3 regions of the Thioalkalivibrio sulfidiphilus HL-EbGr7 genome follow, and region 1 is predicted to be linked to each of the others. Evidence: predicted binding sites of a transcription regulator. Region 1 holds the regulator's gene; each other region holds the start of a gene.

Region 1 (5,140 bases):
CAGTATCAGGTGGACGGCACCGGCCTGCGCGCCGATCTACAAACCAGCATCCTGGAGTTGCTGCATGATGCAGATGCCACGTATTTCCCTTAAACGCCCGCTGGTCGCCACCCTGTTCGCAGGCCTGATGCTCGCCCTGATCACGGCCCTGGCCTCGGCCTCTGAACGGGATCTGCCCATCCGCATCCAGTCCGACAGCGCCGAACTGGACGACCAGCGAGGCGTCAGCGTCTACCGGGGCAACGTGGAAGTCACCCAGGGGGACCTGGTGATCCACGCGGACACGCTCACCGTGCACTCACCGAGCCGTGTGCTGCAGCGCATGGAGGCCGAAGGCAACCTGGCCAGGCTGCGCACCCTCACCGAGGACGGCCGCGAGGTGCGCGCCGAGGCGCGGCACATGGAATACCTGGCCGCTGAACGTCGCATGGTGCTGACCCGCGATGCCCGCATCTGGCAGGCACAGGACGAGTTTCGTGGCGCACGGATTGTCTATGACATGGACCGGGAGACACTGGACGCAGCCTCCGGCGACAGCGGTCGCGTGGAGGTCATCCTGACCCCGGCCGAAAACACCCGTGGCGGCGGCAGCGGTTCGAGCCAGTGAGTCGTCTGAGCGCCCAGGACCTGATCAAGCGCTACCGCGGCCGCACCCCGGTCAACGGCGTCTCGGTCCATGTGGACAGCGGCGAGGTGGTGGGCCTGCTGGGGCCCAACGGCGCCGGCAAGACCACCTGTTTCTACATGATCGTCGGCCTGGTGCCCGCCGACGAGGGCCAGATCCTGCTCAACGAACGGGACATCACCGCCTTTCCCATGCACGCCCGGGCACGCATGGGCGTGGGCTACCTGCCCCAGGAAGCCTCGGTATTCCGCAAGCTCTCCGCCGCAGACAACATCCTCGCCGTGCTGGAGACCCGCAGAGACCTCTCGGCCACCGAGCGCCAGCAACACCTGGAATCCCTCCTGGAAGAACTGCAGATCACCCATATCCGCGACAATCTGGGCATCAGCCTGTCCGGTGGTGAGCGGCGCCGGGTGGAGATCGCACGGGCACTGGCCACGGAGCCGGCCTTCATCCTGCTGGATGAACCCTTCGCCGGCGTGGATCCCATTTCAGTGATCGAGATCCAGCGCATCATCACCCACCTCAAGGACCGGGGCATCGGCGTACTCATCACCGATCACAACGTGCGCGAGACCCTGGGCATCTGCGACCGCGCCTATATCCTCAGCGAAGGGCGTATCATCAGCGAAGGCCCGCCCGATCACCTGCTGGCCGACGAAATGGTGCGCAAGGTGTATCTCGGCGAGCATTTCCGACTGTAAGCCTGGGACATCATCTCGCACATCCCGTGCCAAATTTAACCCGGCCTACCCTATAATCGGCCTATGAACCGCCGGGCCATGACAACGCTCCCGCCAGCAAGGGCCGCCATCGGGCCCGGACCTGCCACACACACGCCGGATGCTTTAGAATCTGCGCCCTTTCGGCTGCCAGCCACATTCAAACACTGAATCATGCTTAAACCTTCCGTCCAGCTGCGTCTCGGCCAGAGCCTCACCATGACGCCCCAGCTGCAGCAGGCCATCCGCCTGTTGCAGCTCTCCACGCTGGAACTCCAGACCCAGATCCAGGAAACCCTGGAGACCAATCCGATGCTGGAGGCCCTGGAGGCCGGTGAGGCAGAGGGGGAGGGTGAATCCGCCGAGGCGGATGCCGTGGACCTGGGGACCGGCAACGACTCGGTCACCAATCAGGCCGAGAACAATCGCAACGAAACCACCAACACCCCGGAAGATGCCGACGACCGCGCCCGCGGCGAGGACATCCCCGACGAACTGCCCGTGGACAGCAACTGGGATGAGATCTACGACGTAGCCCCGCCGGGCGCCACCGGCGGTATGCCGGAATACGACGGCCGGGACATGTTCGAGAACCAGAGTGGCGCCGGCGAGTCCCTCCATGAACATCTCATGTGGCAGCTCAATCTCACCCCCATGAGCCCGGAGGACCGGGTCATCGCCATGACCCTGGTGGACGCCATCAACGAGGACGGCTATCTCAGCGAATCCCTGGAGGCCATCCAGGCCAGCCTGTCCAACGACCTGGAGATCGACCTGCCCCTGGAGGAGATCGAGGCGGTACTGCACCTGGTGCAGCAGCTCGACCCGGTGGGCAGTGGCGCGCGGGATCTGTCCGAATGCCTGCTCATCCAGCTCCAGCAGATGCCCGCCGACACCCCCTGGCTGGACAAGGCCCGGGAGCTGGTGCGCTCCCACCTGGATTGCCTGGGCGCCCGGGACTACAAGCAGTTGCTGCGCAGCCTGCATGTCAGCGAGGCAGACCTGCAGGAGATCATCGGCCTGATCCAGGGGCTCAATCCACGCCCTGGCAGCCTGGTGAGCAACATCAACCCCGAGTACATCGTCCCCGATGTGTTCGTGCGCAAGCATGAAGGTCGCTGGCAGGTGGAGCTGAACCCGGACATCGCACCGCGGCTGCGGGTCAATCCGCTCTACGCCAGTTTCGTGCGCCGCGCCGACACCAGCCAGGATAATGTCTACATGCGCAACCAGCTGCAGGAGGCACGCTGGTTCATCAAGAGCCTGCAAAGCCGCAACGAGACCCTGCTGCGGGTGGCCATCGCCATCGTCGAACAGCAGCGCGCCTTCCTGGAACAGGGCGAAGAGGCCATGAAACCCCTGGTGCTGCGCGATATTGCCGAGCAACTGGACATGCATGAGTCCACCATCTCCCGGGTGACCACGCAGAAATTCATGCACACCCCCCGGGGCATTTTCGAATTCAAATATTTCTTTTCAAGCCACGTGGGCACCGCCGACGGTGGCGAGTGCTCCGCCACGGCGATCCGCGCCATGATCAAGAAGCTCATCGCCGAGGAGCCCCAGGGCAAGCCCATGAGTGACAGCAAGATCGCCTCGATCCTGGTGGACCGGGGCATCCATGTGGCGCGGCGCACCGTGGCCAAGTACCGTGAGGCCATGTCCATACCACCTTCCAACGAGCGCAAGCGGCTCATCTGAACGTCCACTGAACATATTCACTTAACGAAAGGAGTCTTCCATGCAAATCAATCTCACCGGCCACCACGTGGATCTCACCCCTGCCCTGCGCGACTATGTGAACGAAAAGTTCGATCGCCTGGAGCGGCACTTCGACAATGTCATCGACGTGCACGTGATCCTTACCGTAGAGAAGCTGCAGCAGAAGGCAGAGGCCACCATGCTGGTGAGCGGCAACAACCTGTTCGCCGACGCAACCGATCAGGACATGTATGCCGCCATCGACGCCCTGGTGGACAAGCTCGACCGCCAGGTGGTCAAGCACAAGGAAAAGCTCAAGGATCACCACCGCGCAGAAGGCTCACACCGCAACCACAGCGAGTAAGCTCATCCCATGAATATCGGTCAACTCCTCGCGCCGGAACGGGTCTCCCGTACCGGGGAAATCAGCAGCAAGAAGCGCGTGCTGGAAACCCTGAGCGAGATGCTCTCAACCAGCCAGCCGGATCTGAGCAGCGGCGAGATCTTCGAAAGTCTGATCTCCCGTGAACGTCTGGGCAGCACCGGTCTGGGCCATGGAGTGGCCATCCCCCACGGTCGCGTGGCGGGAGTGAAAAACGCCGTGGCCGCACTCATCAAGCTGGAGCGGGGCGTGGACTACGACGCTCCCGACCGGGAGCCCGTGGACCTGCTGTTCGCGCTGCTGGTGCCCCAGGAGTCCACCGACGAGCACCTGGAGATCCTGGCCACCCTGGCGCGCATGTTCGCAGACCCCTCCACCCTGGCGAGCCTGCGCTCGGCCGATGACGGCGAGACCCTGCTCGACCAGGTTCGCCATTGGGACGGCAACGGAGACGGCGCCACCCCATGAGCGACTGGCTCAGCGTTCGCTCTCTGGTCGAGGCCATGGACGAACGCCTGGGCCTGCAGTGGGTGGCCGGCCTGCGCGGCAGCGAACGCCGGCTGTCCCGCCACCCCAGCGCCGACGCCGCCCCCTCCCTGGTGGGACATCTCAACCTGATCCACCCCAACCAGATCCAGGTGCTCGGCAACGAGGAGATGCACTATCTCCTGGGGCTGCGCAAGAATTCCCAGCGTGACCTGGTGGAACAGATCACCGACGGCCACGCCGCCATGATCATCGTCACCGACGCCCTGGAGCCACCCCTCGCCCTGCAGGCCCAGGCCGAGACCCGTAACGTGGCCCTGCTGCGCACGCCCCTGCCGGGGCACGAGCTGATCAACATCCTGCGCTACTTCTTCAGTAACAAACTGGCCGAAACCATCACGGTCCATGGCGTGTTCCTGGAGGTACTGGGCATCGGACTGCTGCTCACCGGCAACAGCAGCGTGGGCAAGAGCGAACTGGCCCTGGAACTGATCACCCGCGGCCACCGGCTGGTGGCCGACGATGCCCCTGAATTCGCCCGCATCACCCCGGACACCCTGCGCGGCGCCTGCCCGGCGGTGCTGCAGGATTTTCTTGAGGTGCGTGGCCTGGGGGTACTCAACATTCGCTCCATGTACGGGGACAGCGCCATCAAGGACAGCAAGTACCTGAAACTCATCATCCGCCTGTTCGATCTGGGCAATGGCGAGGAGCAGGAGTTGGACCGGCTGCACGGTGGCCGCCAGAGTCGCACCATCCTGGGTCTGGAGATCCCGGTCATCAGTCTGCCCGTGGCGCCGGGGCGCAACCTGGCCGTGATGGTGGAAGCCGCGGTGCGCAATCATCTGCTGCGCACCAAGGGTTACTATGCAGGCGACGACCTGTCCGAGCGCCAGCGTCGCGCCATGGGAGACAGCGAGACATGAAACTGATCATCGTCAGCGGTCTGTCCGGTTCGGGAAAATCCGTGGCACTCAACGCCCTGGAAGACGCAGGCTATTACTGCGTGGACAATCTGCATCTGGGCCTGCTGTCCGCCTTCGTTCGCCAGCTCATGGCCCCGCGCATGCCCCTCTACGAGCTGGCCGCCGTGGGTGTGGACGTGCGCAGCGGCCTGGAGGAGCTGGATCACTTTGACGACATCATGGCGGAGATCCGGGCCCAGGGTGTGGAGGCGCAAATCCTGTTCCTGCGCGCCGACGAAGACATCCTGCTGCGCCGTTT
Region 2 (5,140 bases), 1.6 Mb from region 1:
TCGGCCTGCACCAGCGGGACAACGAGCGCCTGCTCAACACCCTGACCTACCTGCGGGATCTCGGCAACACGGTGGTGGTGGTGGAACACGACGAGGACGCCATCCGCCGCGCCGACCACGTGGTGGACATGGGTCCCGGCGCCGGCGTGCACGGTGGCCGGGTGGTGGCCCAGGGCAGCCCCCACGAGGTGGAGACCCACCCGGAATCCCTCACCGGCCAGTACCTCTCCGGGCGACGCGCCATCCGCGTGCCCGAGACCCGCGTGCCCTACGACACGGAGCGGGTGCTCACCCTGCGCGGCGCCCGGGGCAACAACCTGAAAGGCGTGGATGCGAGCTTCCCCGTGGGCCTGCTCACCTGCGTCACCGGCGTGTCCGGCTCCGGCAAGTCCACCCTGGTCAACGACACCCTGTACCGGATCATGGCGCGGCACATCAATCGCGCCGGCGAGGAACCCGCCCCCTGCGACGCCGTGGAGGGTCTGGAGCAGTTCGACAAGGTGGTGGACATCGACCAGAGCCCCATCGGCCGCACCCCCCGCTCCAACCCGGCCACCTACACGGGCCTGTTCACTCCCATCCGGGACCTGTTCTCCTCCACACCCGAGGCCCGTTCCCGGGGCTACAACCCGGGACGTTTCTCCTTCAACGTCAAGGGCGGACGCTGCGAGGCCTGCCAGGGAGACGGGGTGATCAAGGTGGAGATGCACTTCCTGCCGGACGTGTACGTGCCCTGCGACGTCTGCAAGGGCAAGCGCTACAACCGTGAGACCCTGGAGATCCGCTACAAGGGCAAGACCATCCACGAGGTGCTTGACCTGACCGTGGAGGACGCCCTGGAGTTCTTCCATGCAGTGCCGGTGATCCGCCGCAAGCTCGAAACCCTCATGGACGTGGGCCTCTCCTACATCCAGCTGGGCCAGAACGCCACAACGCTCTCCGGCGGCGAAGCCCAGCGGGTCAAGCTCGCCCGGGAGCTCTCCAAGCGCGAGACCGGCCGCACCCTCTACATCCTGGACGAACCCACTACCGGCCTGCACTTCCACGACGTGGAACAGCTGCTGGAGGTGCTGCACCGCCTGCGCGACCACGGCAACACCGTGGTGGTCATCGAGCACAACCTGGACGTGATCAAGACCGCCGACTGGCTCATCGACCTGGGACCCGAAGGCGGCTCCGGCGGGGGCCAGATCATCGCTGTGGGGACGCCGGAAGACCTGGCCGCACACCCAGACTCGCATACGGGGCGCTTCCTCGCTCCCCTGCTGGGCCGCTGCCCCGACACAGCGGCTACCGGATGAAACACCCGCGAGTGTCGACTTCCTTTACACAACACCAAACACGCAGTTCACGGGCTCGCACGGCCAACGCCCAACACCACACGCCCATTAAGCCCTGTTTTTCAATGCATTAGAAGAAGACCCGGCGACAGCCAAGGATGCGGGATGTGTGCTAGAGAGGGATTTCACACAGGCCACAAGATGTGAACCCCATCACATTGTCGGGCCGATTAACACTTCTCACCCACTATGGTGAGCATCGCTGAAGTCAGACCACATATCCTATTGTTTTTACTGGTATTTTTAGATCTGGCACGGCTAGTGCGTTATGAAAGACAACTGGACTCAGCTGACCTCTCAGCCCTGAATCACGGACAGATCCAGACCAGACACAGCAGGGAGGGTGGCACAGATGTCAGAGCAACATCTGAGCCGAAACGGAGGGCTTGAAGACCAAACCCTCATCACAACAGCAAATTGACGAAGGAAGTACGACAATGTGCACACGTAACTGGACGCTCTCTCTTGTGATGCTGGTGCTGCTTGCATTTAGTGGTAATGCACAGTCCTTTGAGCTCACACCCGATGACATGATAGAACGCTATTATCACCCGTCGGGGCAGTGTGCCGGGGAGGCCGCTCAGGCCGGGTGCATTGCCGATGTGTTCGGTCTGGAGGACGGTAGCAGCCTTAGTCTGCTGTACCGCTCCGACTTCGGTGGTAGCGATAGTGGCGAACTCGCCTCCTCCTACACCACAACCTTCTTCCCAGAAGCGGGCGATCCCTACAACGCCTACATCAGATGGGAAGGCCCGGATCTTATCTCCTGTCCTGAGTGTTACCTGGTGGTCAAGGATGGAAACACCAACCCCAACTACTACTTCTACGCGTTCGAGGTCGGGGACTGGGATGGTATGGAGACTATCAGCCTGCTCGGGTTCTGGGAGGAGACCCGAGGTGCGATCTCTCATGTTTCCATCTATGGTGGTAAGCCCGTCGGTGTACCCGAGCCTGGCCCGCTGGCCCTGCTTGGTATCGGTCTCCTGGCCATGACCATGGCAGCCCGCCGCCGCCGAAACAACTGATCTGATCATCTGACCCATCAGCAGCTGTACCCGCACGGGGCCTTCGGGCCCCGTGTTCTTTTTATCCCCTGCCCGGCGGCAGTAAGCTACCAGACACTCAGGCAACTCCAGCCCGGGTCATGCCACACACCGCACCTCGTCACCCACGCCGACACTCAGCTGCAGATCGGCACGGCCCTGGTTGACCGCGATCTCCACCAGCCCGAAGGCGTTCTCGTACCAGAAGGCCGCCCCCGCTGGGACTGCACCGAAGGTCCTCGCATTGGCGACGCGCTGAGATCCCACCCGCAGCAGCGTATTCTTGTCCAGCTGTTCGGCCCGCAGGCCGGTCATGATGTTGCCGTAGTGATCCACGTAGATGACCTCGGCAAGATCACGCACCCAGCCATACCCCTGCATCCCGGCAGGGTCCATGGCAATGCATTCGGGCAGCCTGCCCTGCGCCAGCCCGGCCGCCACGGGCGCGAACCAGTCCCTGCCATGGAAGCTCGATGAGAGCCATTCAGGACGCCACTGGATGCGCCACAGGCGCACCTCCCGGGCATTGTTGGCAACCCGACTGAGAAGGCCATTGTCGGGCCCTACGAACCAGCGACCGTCGGCCTCAAGGATCAGGCCGTCACGCTCGGTGCCCACTCCGGGATCCACCACGGCAAGCCAGATGCTGTCGGTGGGATAGAAGGACACCAGGGAGGCGAGCAGGTAGGCCGAGGCCCGGGCGTCGAAAGCGGGCGCATCAGCGCAGGCGTCCACGACAGGACGCGCAGGATAAGCAGCCTGGAGCACGGCGCGGACCTGGCCAAGGTAAGGCCCGGCAATGCCGAAGTCGGTGAACAGGACGAACATGGGGCAAGTGGCAAGTGGCAAGTGGCAAGTGGCAAGGGAAAGCATAGGACATGCACGCCTGCTTGACGCTTGTGCACAAAAAAGCCGGCTAATGGCCGGCTTTCTTGTGTCTGGCTGTCGCGCCCGGGAAGATCACTCCTCCTTGGCGGACTCCACGGCAGGGGCTTCCTCGGTGAGCTCGGGACGATCCACCAGCTCGACAAAGGCCATGGGGGCATTATCACCAGGACGGTTGCCGCACTTCAGGATGCGCATGTAGCCGCCAGGACGGGTCTGGTAGCGGGGACCCAGTTCCTGGAACAGCTTGCCGACCATTTCCTTGTCACGCAGACGGGCGAAGGCGACGCGGCGCTTGTGCACGTTGTCCACCTTGGCCAGGGTGATCAGGGGCTCGGCCACGCGGCGCAGTTCCTTGGCCTTGGGCAGGGTGGTCTTGATCACCTCGTGACGGAACAGGGAGGCGGTCATGTTCTGGAGCGTCGCCTTGCGGTGAGCACTGTTGCGGCTCAGCTGCCGCCCACTATTACGATGGCGCATGGGTGTAATTCCTGTCGTTCAAACTTGGGGGACGTCAGCCGGAGGCCTTCTTGTCCTGATCCTTGAGACCCGGCGGGGGCCAGTTCTCAAGGCGCATGCCCATGGAAAGGCCATGGGAGGCCAGCACGTCCTTGATCTCGGTCAGGGACTTCTTGCCCAGATTCGGGGTCTTGAGCAGCTCCACCTCGGTGCGCTGGATCAGGTCACCGATGTAGTAGATGTTCTCGGCCTTCAGGCAGTTGGCGGAGCGCACGGTCAGCTCCAGGTCATCTACGGGACGCAGCAGGATGGGGTCGATCTCCATCTGCTTGCTCTCGGTGACGGTGCTCTCGTCGCCCTGCAGTTCGACAAACGCGGCCAGCTGGCTCTGCAGGATGCCGGCGGCCTGGCGGATGGCGTCATCGGCCTCCACGGTGCCGTTGGTCTCCAGCTCGATGACCAGACGGTCCATGTCGGTACGCTGCTCCACACGGGCGCTCTCGACCTTGTAGGCCACGCGACGGATGGGGCTGAAGCTGGCATCCAGCATCAGGCGACCGATGGGACGGTCCTCGGACTCGGAGCTGCGACGGGCGGTCACGGGCTGGTAGCCACGGCCGCGGCCCAGCTTCAGGCTCATGGACAGCTCGCCGTTCTTGGTCAGGTGGGCGATCACGTGCTCCGGATTGACGATTTCCACGTCATGATCCAGGGTGATGTCGCCGGCGGTGACCACGCCCGGGCCCTTCTTCTTCAGGGTCAGGGTGGCCTCATCGCGGTTGTGCATGCGCAGGGCGATGCCCTTGAGGTTCAGCAGGATATCGACCACGTCCTCCTGCACACCCTCGATGGAGGTGTACTCGTGGAGCACACCCTCGATCTCCGCTTCCACCACCGCGGCGCCCGGAATGGAAGACAGCAGGATACGGCGCAGGGCATTGCCCAGGGTATGGCCGAAACCGCGCTCCAGAGGCTCGAGCACCACCTTGGCCTGCCGATCGCTGACACTGGTGACCTCGATGTGGCGAGGCTTGAGGAGTTCGTTGACTTTGGTCTGCATTGAAGACCCCGTATTCGTTTACTTGGAGTAGAGCTCCACCACCAGAGACTCATTGATCTCGGCTGGCAGTTCGCTACGTTCCGGAATGCTCTTGAAGACGCCTTCCATTTTCTTGGTGTCCACTTCGACCCACTCGGGGAAGCCGAACTGCTCGGCGAGCGTCAGGGAATCCTGGATGCGCACCTGCTTCTTGGCCTTCTCGCGGACAGCCACCACGTCGGAGGGCTGGACCTGGTAGGAGGCGATGTTCACCGCCTGGCCGTTGACCTGGATGGCCTTGTGGCTGACCAGCTGGCGTGCCTCGGCGCGGGTGGCGCCAAAGCCCATGCGGTAGACCACGTTGTCCAGACGAC
Region 3 (5,140 bases), 1.7 Mb from region 1:
CACCGAAGCAAGCACTCAGCCCTCAACCCTATCGCGCTCTCGCAGTTCAATCCGGGAGGCGCTGCTGAACACCCAGTGGGGCTTCGACGCTTACATGCGCTTGCGTTGGGGCGGCACGCGGCGAGATTGGCCCTCCACTGGCCGGATCAACCGGGCGCTCATGAGCCAGGAGGAAGTCTCGCAGAGCGTGGCCGAAGCCAATTCCCTCAAATTACCGCCTTGTGAAGACGCACCCAAAACCTGGGACACGCTGGCGGCACTTAGAGCGGTCCTGGAGGCCACAACCACCGATGCGGTCGTACTTGATGCTGGTGCGGAAACCTACTCACGATTCCTGCCGTGGCTCTACCTCTACGGGTACCGCAATCTTCATGGCATCAACCTGGTATTTGACAAGCCGTTTCGCCAAGGCAGTATCCAGTTCGAAAATGGCGATATCACCCGAACCCGTTTCCCTGACGGACACTTCGATGCCATCGCCTGTTTAAGCGTGGTAGAACACGGTGTCGACCTGGAGGCCTACTTCCGCGAAATGTCCCGCATCCTCAAGCCTGGCGGAGTACTGATCACATCCACCGATTACTTCGAAACTCCGACCGACACTCAAGGCCTCACGGCCTATGGCGCGCCGATTCATGTTTTTGATCGTGATGAAATTCTACAGGGGGTAGAAATCGCGAAAGGTTACGGCCTTGGGCTGACGAGCGATCTGGATCTGCGATGCCAGGACAAAGTGGTACGCTGGCACCCATACGAACACCAGTACACATTTATTTCGATAGGAATGAAGAAGACCGGCAGCGCCTGACATTGCGGCCTGGGCGATGAATAACCCTGTTCAGCCTTAATCATCGCCTAACAGTCATATCACCGTAAACGAATCCCAGGAGGAAGCAGAGCCTGCCCTTCAACGAACAGTTCTCGCTAGCTTCGCTCAAAATACCCGGGAACGGAACTCGGACACTGGTGGACACCCGATACCCATGGCAGTCAACAGACGCCTAGCACACAAATTCAGACAGGCCACCAAGCTACCCGCACTACTGCTCATATTCGTTGCTTGGATCCCCCTGACCCTGGCCTCACTTCTGCTGTTGCTGGTACCCCGCAAAAAAAATAATCAGGGTGACACCAACGATCTCACCGTATTGGCGCCGTTCGAACCAGGCAATCGCAGTGGTGGCGCGCAGGCACTGGCCGGACTGCAGGATCTATTGAAGCAGCGTTTCAACCCGACATTGCTAGATCTCCTGAAGCTTGACCGCGAATCTGGACTACGCTCGCAGGTTTCCGCATTCCTGACCTATCCCATACCGGTCCCTGACCAGTGCAGACCATTACTGCTCAAGCCAGCGATCGCAGCGACCTCTCTGCACGATTGCGAACGTCTGCTGATCGAATTCATAGGCCCCGGCCTGTTCCTTTCACTCCAGCCACGCCCGAGTTATCCCGTGATACTCAGAGATCATGAGGTACTGATTCGCAAGCTGGTGATGGATTTCAACGAATCCCATGGCCTGGAGTCGATTCGGCTGGCACTGAGTATCGCTACCTGTTACCTCATCGGTCTTACCATTTATTCTCGCGCAGACCGCATCATCGCATTGACCCCGGAAGATGAAGCATATCTGCATGCCTGCTATCCTCACCTCCGGTCTCGGACGAAATCCATTCCTGTGCACTTTCAGTGCGATGGCATTCCAGAGACCACCGCACTTGTATCGCCCAGGGAACTGTTGTTTGTAGGGAATTTTTTCCACCAACCCAATGTTGATGCACTGAAATGGTTCTGCGAGGAAGTGGCCCCTCGGCTTGAACCTGGTTTCACCCTACACCTCTGCGGGCTGGACGCGCCCCTCGATCATATCGAACTGGGCAGCCGCAACCTCACAATTATCCGCCACGGGTTCGTCGATGACCTGGAATCCGGATTCGCCCATGTCGGCATCGCCATTTCGCCGATCGTCTCAGGCGGCGGCGTGCGCATCAAGAATCTCCACCTCGCCTGCCTCGGCAAGGCCATCGTGAGCACATCACTGGGCAATCAGGGCATCGGATTTGTTGATGGGAAGGATGCGATGATCGCCGACGATGCTATCGGGATGGCTCAGCGGCTCAACAGGCTGGCAGCGGAACCTCAGGAGATCAGCAGAATGGGACAGGCGGCACGCGCCTTCGTAAAAACAGCCTTTGACGCTGACGCCATCCGGGAGCAACTTGAGCGCGTGATTAGGATCAGAGATTAAGCCCTGATTATCCGCATACGATCTGACAGTTGCCATGAATTGAGAAGATCGCTGTCGGAGCAAGATCAAGCACAACAATATCCTGTCAAAAATACCGACACCCCATCGCGCCGCACCATTAGATCACCATAAATCCCTGGCCCGCTCAATCTGACAATCGCACCAAACGAATCGGGCCGGCATAGCCGGCCCGATTCAGGGGTAACACATGCGCAAACTGTCGTGAGGAGACACCTCAGCCTTGATTCCAGACCCTACGCCTGAATGCGGCGAGCAGAACCAGACCAAGCCCCATAAGCATGATCGACGCGGGCTCAGGCACACCAACAGAGGCGCCAGATCGCTCCGCGATGTAGCCCGTAACACGGGCCACATTCCCCATGTCCTCATGTGCATCATCCCACATCCAGACCATAGCCTCATGCATGGACAGCCACCTCTGCTCCTCGGACAGGCCATCACTGTCAAAATTGGAATCCCAGTTCGTGTAGTCCCAAGCCTCACCGGTCACCCAGTTCCAACCCTCATAGGCGTTTGCCGCATCCGCGTCTTGCCAGGCGCCGAGCCAGTATTTCCCGAGACGTGAATATTTATCTCCCTCAGGGGAAAACAGGCTGTTCTCGATGAAGGACTGCTCCGCTGCAGAGGTGATCGTTGCCAGATGCCAACCACCATCGATTAGAGAAACGGCCTCGTTGGCCTCACTCCAGGTACCCTGGAAATACACTACCATGTACTGGTGCAATTCACCGCTCGGGTGCTCGTCCCAGATTTCAAAAGCATGGGCAGTCCCTGACATCGCGCCGATCAGAATCGACGCAAACAGCAGGTCTCTCAATACGGCAAGTGGCTTCATTGTCCTCTCCATGACTACTCCGTTTTGTGGATTTATCGCCCCGGAGACCCACCACAGAACCCAGGGACACTTCCGTATTCATAAAAGCAAATATCGCGCCAGAATCCATATCACATTGTATACATTGGCTTTTTCCACCAGACACAAACAGCGGGCAGTATTTGAATGTAAGTTTTTGCGACATACCTCACAAAATTCAGAGAACTGGCTCTCAGCAATGAGACACACGTATCGAACCAGAATCGCACCCATGCTCAGAGCAAATACCCGAGTCCAGCCACGCAGATAGCGTCAATAATTCCGACGGACGACATCGATTCGGCGACGACAAGAATAACGGCACGAATATCCCGACGAAGCGCAACTAACGCTGTGATTTGAATCACGGAGACCAATCGCCTGATCAGCGACTATTCCTACGTGAAAGCCACTAGCCAAGGCAATTGAGATCCAGGTTTCTCGACAAAGGCATACCCAGCCGAAAGGCGGGGACGCAAAGCTACCGGTCTACGGGACTTTCCCACGACAGCGGGGTTACCGAAATGAAACAAATTGTTACAGAACAAACATGCGCGTCAGTCGGACAACGAGCGAATCGCTCCGGGCAAGAGCACATTCCGACCAATGACTCACGACCCGCTCGGCAGGACGCATCCCAAAATTTCACAAGCAACCCGGGAACAGCTCATCCAGGGCCTTTCAGCTCAGCCAAAGTGCATGAGCCCACCCTCTTTTGGACACAAAATACGTGTCAGCAGGTGAAAATGAAGCATCGCAGCGTGTTGAGTATACTGGGGACATCAGCACTGGCCATCGCACTTCTCTCCGGATGCGACGCAGGAAACACAAGCAGCAGTAGCGGGAACAGTTCCACCGGAAGCCAGACAACATCCCAGTGGTACATGGCAGTACGCGCGGTCGACGAAGAGGGTCAACAAGGACCTCTTTCCAATGAGGCATCTGGCCAATTATCTCCTGGTCAGACAGTCACCCTGGCTTGGAACGCCCCTAATACTTCACTGGATGGCACATGCACCACCGTAGAAGGTTACATCGTGGAAATGGGGCGCAATTCAGGCAGCTATTCGCATGCCTCAGTCGTGAACACCGGTTACATTGGATTTTATTGTTCGGCAACCGGCTCTAACTATTGCGGAAGCACCTATTCATGCGAAGTGGCCGTAACCATCCCGAACAGCTGAACAGGCTTATTAGGGAGCCCTTCAGACACTCTGCGCGCCGCAGCTGCATTCAGCAGATTTTAAGAGGTCACTTGGACATGTATCGCTTACTTATCAGCATCGCTCTTCTACTTCTTCTCTCGACACCCGCTCTATCAAAGACGCTCTACGTGGACGGCACGAGAGGCAATGACAATGTCTCGTATCAAGACAACAGCGCCGAAATGCCCTGGCGGACGATTGGGCGTGCGGCGTGGGGAAGCACAAATCGAAGCTCGCCAAATCCCTCCGAGGCCGCTCGCGCAGGTGATACGGTTATCATCAGGGCAGGCACCTATTCCACTACCGGTACAGGTGTCCGCTACGACCCTGCCTACAATCCAGCGAATAGCGGAACAGCCTCGAACCCGATTGTCTTCCAGGCAGAAGGCACTGTGATCTTGACTCAAACCGGACGGGGACCGCTGATTGGTGCTAACGGTAATTATGGAGCCAGAGACTACATCTCCTGGAAAGGATTCACGATTAACGAAATCGATGCACTATCAACATCCGATACCGGGCCAGTTGTGTTGTGGTCAACGACTGGCTCTACGATCGAAGATTGTGTCATCAATGGATACGACAATGGCGTGAACGGAGATAATCACAATGGAATCCGTTTGGAAAATACCACCAACGTCGTGCTTAGGAACAATCGCATATTCAATGTCCTAAACTTCGGCAACGTACACCACAATGGCGCAGGTATAATGGCTTATTTCAGCCGAGGCGCGCTGATCGAAAACAATGAAATCTACGACTCTGGCGCTGGAATTTTCGTAAAAGGCGGTGATAACCGAGACTTTACAATACGC

The links. Region 1 encodes sigma-54, which starts transcription at its own class of promoters, with help from an activator protein. Its sites were predicted from a motif close to TGGCANGNTNCNTGCTT; they were not measured.
Region 2: the regulator sigma-54 is predicted to act here: its motif matches at 1,591-1,607, upstream of TGR7_RS11500 (PEP-CTERM sorting domain-containing protein).
Region 3: the regulator sigma-54 is predicted to act here: its motif matches at 3,187-3,203, upstream of TGR7_RS11800 (PEP-CTERM sorting domain-containing protein).

Annotation. Positions count from the first base shown of each region.
Region 1 covers NC_011901.1:779,600-784,739, reverse strand. Annotated here, with positions in the region: gene lptC (LPS export ABC transporter periplasmic protein LptC) at 1-93, shown strand, start outside; gene lptA (lipopolysaccharide transport periplasmic protein LptA) at 65-607, shown strand; gene lptB (LPS export ABC transporter ATP-binding protein) at 604-1,329, shown strand; gene TGR7_RS03590 (RNA polymerase factor sigma-54) at 1,522-3,048, shown strand; gene hpf (ribosome hibernation-promoting factor, HPF/YfiA family) at 3,089-3,412, shown strand; gene TGR7_RS03580 (PTS sugar transporter subunit IIA) at 3,422-3,898, shown strand; gene hprK (HPr(Ser) kinase/phosphatase) at 3,895-4,842, shown strand; gene rapZ (RNase adapter RapZ) at 4,839-5,140, shown strand, end outside.
Region 2 covers NC_011901.1:2,427,244-2,432,383, forward strand. Annotated here, with positions in the region: gene uvrA (excinuclease ABC subunit UvrA) at 1-1,301, shown strand, start outside; gene TGR7_RS11500 (PEP-CTERM sorting domain-containing protein) at 1,727-2,365, shown strand; gene TGR7_RS11505 (SAM hydrolase/SAM-dependent halogenase family protein) at 2,483-3,211, opposite strand; gene rplQ (50S ribosomal protein L17) at 3,344-3,748, opposite strand; gene TGR7_RS11515 (DNA-directed RNA polymerase subunit alpha) at 3,783-4,787, opposite strand; gene rpsD (30S ribosomal protein S4) at 4,806-5,140, opposite strand, start outside.
Region 3 covers NC_011901.1:2,475,500-2,480,639, forward strand. Annotated here, with positions in the region: gene TGR7_RS11790 (class I SAM-dependent methyltransferase) at 1-808, shown strand, start outside; gene TGR7_RS11795 (glycosyltransferase family 4 protein) at 984-2,246, shown strand; gene TGR7_RS11800 (PEP-CTERM sorting domain-containing protein) at 2,482-3,102, opposite strand; cyclic di-GMP riboswitch class I at 3,560-3,644, shown strand; gene TGR7_RS17210 (right-handed parallel beta-helix repeat-containing protein) at 4,382-5,140, shown strand, end outside.